3 regions of the Sinorhizobium mexicanum genome follow, and region 3 is predicted to be linked to each of the others. Evidence: riboswitches for the same ligand, from Rfam matches in the RefSeq annotation. Region 3 holds a riboswitch; each other region holds the start of a gene.
The links. A riboswitch is a leader RNA that binds a small molecule or an ion and turns the genes downstream of it on or off. The one in region 3 is predicted to bind cobalamin.
Positions count from the first base shown of each region.

Region 1: it holds a riboswitch for cobalamin, as region 3 does, so the genes downstream of both, FKV68_RS11530 (DUF1636 family protein) here and FKV68_RS04675 (aromatic ring-hydroxylating oxygenase subunit alpha) in region 3, are expected to answer to the same signal.
Region 2: it holds a riboswitch for cobalamin, as region 3 does, so the genes downstream of both, bluB (5,6-dimethylbenzimidazole synthase) here and FKV68_RS04675 (aromatic ring-hydroxylating oxygenase subunit alpha) in region 3, are expected to answer to the same signal.

Region 1 is NZ_CP041238.1:2,453,667-2,456,934, reverse strand. It holds gene FKV68_RS11535 (LysR family transcriptional regulator) at 135-1,016, shown strand; cobalamin riboswitch at 1,192-1,404, shown strand; gene FKV68_RS11530 (DUF1636 family protein) at 1,513-1,923, shown strand; gene FKV68_RS11525 (ABC transporter ATP-binding protein) at 1,943-2,803, shown strand; gene FKV68_RS11520 (ABC transporter substrate-binding protein) at 2,800-3,268, shown strand, end outside.
Region 2 is NZ_CP041238.1:2,220,964-2,224,231, reverse strand. It holds gene FKV68_RS10465 (phytanoyl-CoA dioxygenase family protein) at 1-235, shown strand, start outside; gene FKV68_RS10460 (SDR family oxidoreductase) at 312-1,133, shown strand; cobalamin riboswitch at 1,206-1,417, shown strand; gene bluB (5,6-dimethylbenzimidazole synthase) at 1,462-2,148, shown strand; gene FKV68_RS10450 (DUF2865 domain-containing protein) at 2,244-3,268, opposite strand, start outside.
Region 3 is NZ_CP041238.1:1,004,845-1,008,112, forward strand. It holds gene FKV68_RS04665 (L-threonylcarbamoyladenylate synthase) at 1-111, opposite strand, end outside; gene FKV68_RS04670 (DUF6656 family protein) at 316-915, opposite strand; cobalamin riboswitch at 1,229-1,430, shown strand; gene FKV68_RS04675 (aromatic ring-hydroxylating oxygenase subunit alpha) at 1,539-2,783, shown strand; gene FKV68_RS04680 (FAD-binding oxidoreductase) at 2,786-3,268, shown strand, end outside.

The sequences.
Region 1 (3,268 bases), 1.4 Mb from region 3:
ATCAGGGACGGCGGGCCGCCTTCCGAAGAGGGCGATCTGCCGCGCTGGTTGAAGGTAAGCCACTCGAAGTCCTGGAAAAATGCGCTACAATTCCGAGCACATCGGACGAAAATGTCCGCAATGGAGTTTGGCAGATGGACAGTCTCGGATCCCTCAACGCTTTCGTTCAGGCGGCGGACGCCCGCAGCTTCACGCTCGCCGGGCGGCAATTGGGCGTGTCGTCCTCGGCGATCGGCAAGGCGGTGGCGCGGTTGGAAGAACGGCTCGGCGTGCGGCTCTTCCATCGCTCGACCCGCTCGATCACGCTGACGCCTGAAGGCGCGCTCTTCCTCGAACGCTGCCGGCGCATCTTCCTGGAAGTCGAGGCGGCCGAGCAGGGGATCGCCCAGACGCAGGGCGCGCCGCGCGGCAAATTGCGCGTCAGCATGCCACTCATCGGCATGCTGATGATGCCGGCGCTTACGGCCTTCATGCGCGCCTATCCGGAGATCGAGCTCGACCTCGATCTCAGCGACCGGCTCGTCGATGTCATCGATGAAGGCTTCGACGCGGTCGTGCGCGCCGGCGAGGTCAGCGACTCGCGGCTGATGATCCGCTCGCTTGGCACCTTCCGGCTCATGCTCGTCGGCTCGCCCGGTTATTTTGCGGCAAGAGGCGTGCCGCAAACTCCGGGAGACCTCACATCCCACGCGTGCCTGCAGCACCGCTACGCGACCAGCGGCAAGTTTGAGCGCTGGCCGCTCAGGCGCGGGGAGAGGGACATCGAACTGCCGACGACCGCGGTCGTCAACACCATCGAGCCGCTGATCTACATGGCCGAGCAAGGGCTCGGCATCGCCTGCCTGCCGGACGTCGGCATCCGCCGCCAGCTTCGCGACGGCACGCTCGTCAGCGTGCTCGACGATCACGTCGAACATTCCGGCCCGTTCCGGATCCTGTGGCCCTCCAGCCGCTATCAGTCGCCAAAACTCCGGGTCTTCGTGGATTTCATGGCGGAGAATCTGTTTTCCGCCTGAGGCCAATTGGCGCCTTGCTGTCTTCGCATTGGGGAGCGTCCGCTTGCAAACGAAGTTTCTGTCTTGTCCGCCGTAATGTTATTTAGTAACAAATGGCGGCCACTCAACGAGATGCCCACCCATGTTGATATCTCCATTCGCCCTTCATCCGCCGGTTGCCTCGGGGCGCGATTCATGCCACCAAGGGCGCGATGGTGCTGCTTTCGTGATCCGGAAGCGGCTGAAAAGGGAACACGGTGAGGACGACCCAGGAGGGGCCGAAACCGTGGCTGCCCCCGCAACTGTGAGCGGAAAGCGCATTCACACCATGTCACTGGCGAAAAGCCGGGAAGACGTGGATGCGCGGCGACCCGCAAGCCAGGAGACCTGCCATCGAACCGATCAACCACAACGGACGGGGTGTTCCGATGGAAAAGAACTGGCTACTGCTTGGCGGGCAACCGTCTCCTTGCATCTTCGCCATTTTCTCTCCGGCCCAGCCCGGCGGAGACAAGCCATGGCGAATTCAGACTTCCGACAGCACAAGATAACCCTCTGCACCGATTGCCGCTTCACGGGAGGCCCGTGCCGACCCGGCGCCGAACTGCTCGCGCAGTTGAACCGCAGCGTTTCCGCGCTCGGCCGACCTCTCGACCAGGATTTCTCCATCGCCGGCACGGTGGCGATGACGGCCTGCACGCGGCCTTGCACGATCGCCTTCCAGGCCACCGGCAGGGCGACCTATCTCTTCGGCGACATCTCGCCGGAGGAAGACATAGACGATCTCGTCAGCTTCGCCGCTGCCTGTGCCGAAGGTCAGGCGTTTGATGCCCTTCCGCGTTCCGCCTTGGTCCCGGCGGGCACGGGCCTTGCGCGCATTCCGGCGGCGCTCCTCGTCTCCGAGGAGACCGCGGGGCGGCTGCAGTGAGCGCGGGGAGGGCGTTTTCATGAGCGACGAATTCAGTTGTTTGCAGGGGGGCGCCGGCGCCAGCCTGCATGTCGAAAAACTGGAGTGGGGGCCGCGCCCCGGCCTTCGGCTTGTCCGCGATATCGGCTTTGCTATTGCGCCGGGCAGCCGGTTGGCGATCATCGGCCCGAACGGCGCCGGCAAGACCTCGCTGTTGCGCTGCCTCTACCGCGCGGTCGAGCCGACTGCCGGCCGTATCGCGATCGACGGCGTGAACCTCTGGGCAATGAGTGCGCGCGAGGCGGCAAGGACGATCGCCGTGGTCTTGCAGGAAATGCCGGGCGATTTTCCGTTCAGCGTCCGGGACGTCGTGATGATGGGGCGGATCCCGCGCCGCGAGGGGATCAGCGGCTGGAGCGACTACGACCGTGAGCGCGTGGCGCATGCGCTCGAGCATCTCGACCTTGCCCATCTTGCGCGCCGCCAGTTCGCCACGCTTTCGGGCGGCGAGAAGCAGCGGGTGCTGATTGCCCGGGCGCTTGCCCAGGAACCGAAGGTCATCATCCTCGACGAGCCGACCAACCATCTCGACATCCGCCACCAGCTGGAAATCCTCGATCTGTTGCAAACGCTGAAGCTGACGATCGTCACGACGCTGCACGACATCAATCTCGCGGCCGAGTTCGCGACCGATGTGGCGATCCTGACGGAGGGGCGGCTTGCAGCCTTCGGCCCGCCGGAGACCGTACTGAAGCCTTCGGCGCTCTCGGCTGCGTTCGGCGTCCATGCCACCGCGCATGCCGATGCCGCGGGTCATGGTTCCCGCTTTTCCTTCGCGCTCTCGCGGCCCGACCCAATGCCCGCCACGCGACCTTCCCGTTCCGCAGGAGCCATCCGATGACGAGATTTCTCTTTGCCGCCGGCGCGCTTCTGCTTGCCGCCGTGCCCGCGCTTGCTCATCCAGTCACCGTCAAGAGCTGCAACCGAGAGGTCACTTTCGACGCCGCGCCGCAGCGGGCGGTTTCCAACGACGTCAATCTCACCGAGATGATGCTGGCCTTGAAACTGCAGGATCGCATGGCCGGCTATACCGGCGTTTCGGGATGGAAGACGCTGGACGAGCGCTTGCGCGAGGGCGTCAGGGCACTGCCGGAGCTTTCGCAAAAATATCCGACGAAGGAGGTGCTGCTGAATGCCGACGTCGATTTCTACTTCGCCGGCTGGAACTACGGCATGAAGGTCGGCGGCGAGGTGACGCCTGAAACGCTCGCGCCATTCGGCATCAAGGTTTATGAGCTGACCGAAAGCTGCATCCACATCATGGCGAAGGGCAAGCCGACGATGGAGGATATGTTCGTCGACCTCC
Region 2 (3,268 bases), 1.2 Mb from region 3:
GGCCCTGAAGGCCCTTGCAGCGGACGGAACGCTCTCGGCCGGCGAAATTGCCAACGCGATTGCTTCCTGCGCCGAAGGCTATTCGTTCCCGACCAATCTCGATCGCGACCCGCCGCTCGGCGGCTTGGCGCCAAAGACGCAGGCACAGTTGATGCATGAAGCGCTGGCAGCCGGCTGGGAGACCGTGGCCTTCGTGGAGGCACTGGCCGTCCAGGCCGAGAAAAAGAAAAGCTGAGGGACGCCACAGAGCTACGCTCCCCAACACTTCGAGGGCGGCAGCTTAAAAACGCAATCATCCCAGGGAGGATTTCATGAGCACGGATTATGGTCGTCTCGACGGAAAAATTGCCATTGTTACCGGCGGCACACAAGGGCTCGGCGCGACAATCGCCGCTCTCTTCGCCGAACGGGGCGCGACCGGTATCGTCATCTGCGGGCGCAACGCTGCCAAAGGCGAGGCGAAGGCAGCCGAAATCAGTAAGGCGACCGGCACCAAGGTGGTTTACGTGGCGGCCGATCTCGAGCGGGTCGAGGATGCCCGCAAGGTTGTCGATGCTTGCGACAGGGAATTCGGCCGGGTGGACGCATTGGTCAATGCCGCTGCCATCACCGACCGCGGCACGATCCTCGACACGACGCCGGAACTCTTCGACCGCATGTTCGCGATCAACATCCGCGCGCCCTTCTTCCTTATTCAGGAAACGGTGAAGGTGATGCGGCGCGAGAAGATCGAGGGCACGATCGTCAATATCGGCTCGATGTCGGCAAAGGCGGGTCAGCCCTTCATCGCCGCCTATTGCGCGTCGAAAGGCGCCCTGGAGACACTGACCAAGAACACGGCCTACGCGCTTCTGCGCAACCGCATCCGCGTCAACGGTCTTAACATCGGCTGGATGGCATCGGAGGGGGAGGATCGCATCCAGCGCGAATATCATGACGCACCCGCGGACTGGCTGGAGAAGGCGGCAGCGAACCAGCCCTTCGGCCGCCTTGTCGACCCGGCCGAGGTCGCGCGCGCCTGCGCCTATCTCTCCTCGGCGGAATCCGGCCTGATGACCGGTTCGGTGATCTGCTTCGACCAATCGATCTGGGGCGCCTACGACGGTTCCCCGCATCCGGCGGCGCCGCTCTGACGAGAACTCTCCGGCGCGAAGTCTCGGGGTAAGGCGAACCGTTCGGCTCGCTTGCCTTTCGCCAGCGGCTGTGCCCATATGCAGCCGTCAGGTGCCCGCCACGGCGGGAGAATCGGGAATCCGGTGCAAGCCCGGAACGTGCCCAACGCTGTGATGGGGACGGTCGCGCCATACAGGTTCTGATTTTGTCTCAGGACATTGCCACTAGATCCTCAAGCGATTTGGGAAGGCGGCGCGGCTGGATGATCCAGAGTCAGAAGACCGGCCTGGCGAGATAGACCGGCCCCGCGCGGACGGCGGGAGGTTGTGCATTGTTGGGGATCGAACGATGCTGCCTGAACCGAAGGGCTGCCTGACGGCGGCCGAAGCCTTTTCGCCGGACGAGCGTGCCGCCGTCTACCGCGCAATCGAAACACGCCGCGACGTGCGTGACGAATTCCTTCCCGATCCACTGCCGGACGAACTCATTGCTCGCCTGCTTGGCGCCGCCCACCGGGCGCCGTCGGTCGGCTTCATGCAGCCTTGGAACTTCGTGCTCGTCCGTCAAAAGGAGACGCGAGAGAAGGTCTGGAAGGCGTTCGAGCGCGCCAACGAGGAAGCGGCGCTGATGTTCTTCGGCGACAGGCAGGCGCAATACCGGTCGCTGAAACTCGAAGGCATTCGCAAGGCACCGCTCAGCATCTGCGTCACCTGCGATCGCACGCGCGGTGGAGCGGTCGTGCTTGGACGGACACACAATCCGCAGATGGATGTCTATTCGACCGTCTGCGCGGTCCAGAACCTCTGGCTTGCCGCACGCGCGGAAGGTGTCGGCGTCGGCTGGGTCAGCATTTTCCACGAGCAGGAGATCAAGTCGATTCTCGGCGTGCCCGAGCATGTCGAAATCGTTGCCTGGCTTTGCGTCGGATTTGTCGACCGGCTCTATCAGCAGCCGGAACTCGCGGTAAAAGGATGGCGTCAGCGCCTGCCTCTCGAGGACCTTGTCTTCGAGGAAGCGTGGGGCATTCAAGGATAAACAGTTCGTGAGTTCAATACGATAGACGTCCTACCTGCACTACTTTGAAAGCATGGGATGTGGCGGGCCCAATCGGTCGAGTTGCCGCTGAAAGCTCAATTGCCCTGGGTCGGCTGGTAGCTCGGGCCAAGTGGATGTTTCAGGTCGATTGCGCTTTTTTCCTGCGGCAGGAATGTCGGGCCTACGACGCGGACTTTGCTGTTCGCCGGGTCGTAGGGTCTCTCAGGCCCCGGCTTTGCCTGTGCGGATCCCTGAGCCGGCTTCCGGTCGCCATTGATCGTGATGATCGAGGGCTCGCTGCCTGTCGTCGCCTTGCCGCGATCTTGCGTTGCGGTAGGATTCGGAATCCGGCAGCCGCAAACCCCTGGCGCGCCGACGCCGCGCGCCCGGTAGGCGAAGGCCGTCGGCAACTCGGTATAGGGCCTTCCGGTCGAGGCCGAGACCATCTGGTCGGCCTCCTCCGTCTCAAGGACGTGGTAGTAAAGTTCCGTCTCTGCGCCGGGGCAGCGTGCCTGGCAAAGCTCGGCGTCACGGGCAAAGTCCGACGGCGTCGCATTTGACGAGATCGGGAAAAACGCTCCGTCGCAGGTGCGTACGCACATTGTCCTGAGACTGCCAATCGGCTCCTCGTGCAGCAGCGGAAAATCCTGCATGTCGCTGTCGTCATTCAGCAGCGGATAATCCTCGCTATCCGGCGGAAGATCCCTGAGGATATTGCGGTGGAACTCGGCATCATCGACGGCCGCGCTGGCGAACTCGTCCTGCTCCTCTATTGGATATGGGCCGCCGCGGGCCTCGTCGTGGCAGCCGTTCAGTTCCAGCGCCGCGAGAATGCGCCGGCGCGTGTCGCCCATGTCGCCCGATATCAACGAGCGGCGATGCGCCTTCAGCCTTTGAAGGTTGTCCTCCATGCGGGCGATGGTGTCATCAAGCGCCGTGCATGCATCGTCGTTTTCGCCACCAATGACGACGACGCTGCCGGTGCTGCATTCCATCCGGCGTCGCTCATTCTTGGCCCGGCGGAGCTCGATGTTCTGGCGGGAGACGGCGCCGGTGAAATCGCGGAGGTTGGCGGTCGGAGCGACGATCGTGGAAAGATCGGTAAGCCGTTCATTCAGAC
Region 3 (3,268 bases):
GCCATAGACCGTCTCCGTCGGGATCGCGACCGGCTCGCCCTCGGAAAGAACGGCGCGGGCTTGCTCGATCGCCCGATCTGGCTCTGTGCGTGTATCGATGATTTCGGCCATGGCGGTTCCGTTTGCCTTTCCGTCGCTTCCTTAACGGACGTGCCGGAAAAACAGAACGATTTTCTTCGTCAATGCATGTCGCCCAAAAGTGCGGAGCGGTTTTGGGACAACGACATGCACGAAACAAGGAGCGCATGTCGCCCAAAAGTGCGCAGCGGTTTTGGAGCACGACATTTATAAGAACAATGCCCGACCAAGCATGGGTCAAAGGCTGCGAATGATCTTGCGCAGTGCGTCGTCGCGCGCGCCCAGCATCAAGACGTTCTTCAGTGCCACCTTGGGATCCTGCGTCCGGAAGATCAGGCCGTTGCCGCGCACATTGCGATTGATGACCATCTGCCCTTCGTCGCCGCCGGGTTCGATGGCCACGGCGAAGTACATCCGCGAATAACCCCTGTGTATTCGATCGAAGAAATGCGTCTCGTCGCCGAGATCGGAGAAGAAGTTCGCGAAATAAAAGGCCCAGGTGATGTCGTGGGAGCGCTCGAGATGCGTTTTCGCGGCCGTCACATGGCAGTAGCCGAGATGCGGACTGTTCGGGAGGGTGCGGTGAAAGATCATCTTCGGAAACTGGATCGAAGAATGGAACGCGTTGATGCGCTTGTGGGTCGTCTCTCCCGCCGCCGAAAGCTTCCGCCCCGTTTGCTCCGCGACCTCCTCATGCGTCAGGTAGCGACGCTGCCCGGCTATCCAGGGCCGTCGGCGGTCGATCCGGCCGGTGCGGAGGAATTCCGCGTGGGGCGTGGCCTTTGACGCGGCAACCGGAGCTCGCGTGCCGGTGTCATAATATCTGAGTCTTGCCATTGGCGCCGGCGCCGTCCTTGTCCGCGAAACGAGTTGATCCGTCCCGGAATGCTAGCCCTTCAGGGTTAACAGATGATTTTTTATTGCCTTTCGTCGGCGGCAAGCACTCCGGAGGATTGTCGCAAAATGACCAGCTCATTTCGTGCCGGAGATGACGCTGGTGAAAAAATCGCCAGCTGCCTATGTTTTCAGCTATCACATTGTTTATAATAAAAAATATCAATCATAGTATAGCGGAATGACGAGCGAATATCGTGTCGTCTTTCTGGAAGAGGATGTCGTCAATCGGCAAACGAAAAGGCGCTGCGCGCGCTTAGATATCGACACTCAAGGTGCCGCTCCCAGGGAGGGCGGAGAATTGGGAAGCCGGTCAGATCCCGGCGCTGCCCCCGCAACGGTGGTGGAGCGAAAGCCACGGCAAAAGGCCACTGGACGGTGTGTCCGGGAAGGCGCCGGGCGGGTCCCTCTTGGGGCCGCTCCAGAGCCCGGAAACCAGCCTTGGGACGAAAAATCGACCGTAACTGGTTGCGGCGGGCAGCCGGATCGGAGCCTTTGATGCGCCGGCACTATCGTCGGCGTTGGTTCCTGTCCTGCCTCTCCGAACTGATGAAAGAGGACAGGACATGGACATTCAGAACGATATGCTGTGCCGGCTGGAAACCCGCCGTGAGGGCCATAGCCTCGACCGGGCCTTCTACACCGACCCGGATTATTACCGGCAAGACCTCGAGCACATCTGGTACAAGGACTGGCTCTTTATCGGTCACGACTGCGAAATTCCGCGGGCCGGCAACTACTTTACCGTTCAGGTCGGCGACTATCCGATCGTCGTTGTCCGCGACCGGCAGGGAACGATCCGGGCGCTCCACAATTCCTGCCGCCACCGCGGCTCGCGCGTCTGCACGCAGCACAAGGGCTCCTCGGCCAAGCTCGTCTGTCCCTATCACCAGTGGACCTACGAACTGGACGGAAAACTGCTTTTCGCGCGGCAGATGCCCGAAGGCTTCGACCCGGCTCAGCACAGCCTGAAGCCGGTCCGTTGCGAAACGGTTGGAGGCTATATCTTCATCAGCCTCGCCGACGAGCCGATGGATTTCCAGGCGTTCCGCGAGACGGTTGCTGGTTATCTCGCGCCGCATCGCCTTGGCGAAACCAAGGTCGCCTATGAGAGCACGATCGTCGAGAAGGGCAATTGGAAGCTTGTCTGGGAGAACAACCGCGAGTGCTACCACTGCGCCGCCAACCATCCGGAGCTTTGCCGCACCTACCCCGAGGCTCCAACGGTGACGGGTGTCCAGGGCGCGATGGACGACCCGGAGATCGGCGCCCATTGGGAAAGGTGCGAAGCGGCGGGCCTTCCGAGCACGTTCAGGATCGCGCCGACCGGCCAGTTCCGGATGACGCGGATGCCGCTCATCAACGGCGCCGAGAGCTACACGATGTCCGGGCATGCGGCCGTGCGCAAACAGCTTTCGGCGGGCATCAACCAGCGCGCGATCGGCACGCTCTTGCTCTTCCACTACCCGACCACCTGGAACCATGTGCTCGGCGATCACGCGATCACCTTCCGTGTGCTGCCCCTTGGCCCGGAACTGACGCAGGTCACCACCAAATGGCTGGTCAGCAAGGATGCAGTCGAAGGTGTCGATTACACCATCGAAGACCTTACTCATGTCTGGACAGAAACCAATGACCAGGATCGCCAGATCGTAGAGGAAAACGCCTTCGGCATCCGCTCGCCGGCCTATGAGCCGGGCCCCTATTCGACCGAGCACGAGGGCGGCGTGATGCAGTTCGTCGAATGGTACTGCAATTTCATGCAGAACCGCCTGCAGGGCGATGCCGCTCCTCTCTCACGGGTGGCCTGATCATGGAAATGGGTTCCTCTTTTCGCCATTTCGATGAGTTGCATCCGTGGATCGATCGGCAGCATCTGCTCGAATGCATATCGGCCGTGATCGAGACTGCGGACGTGATGACCTTCACCTTCCGTTCGGACAAGCTGGCCTGGTTCCGCTATCTGCCGGGGCAGTTCGTCACGCTTGAGCTGCCCGTCGGCGAGGAGCCGGTGATGCGCACCTACACGCTGTCATCCTCGCCATCACGCCCGCTCTCGGTTGCCGTCACCGTCAAGGCGCAGCCGGACAGCATCGGTACGCGCTGGATGTTCGACAATCTGAAGCCCGGCATGAAGCTGAGGGCGCTCGGGCCGCTCGGGGATTTCAGCTTCGTTCGCCATCCGGGTGAGAAATACCTGTTTATCTCGGCTGGCTCCGGTGTGACGCCGATGATGTCGATGACGCGGTGGATGGCGGACTGCGCGCCCGACATGGACGTCACTTTCATTTCCTGC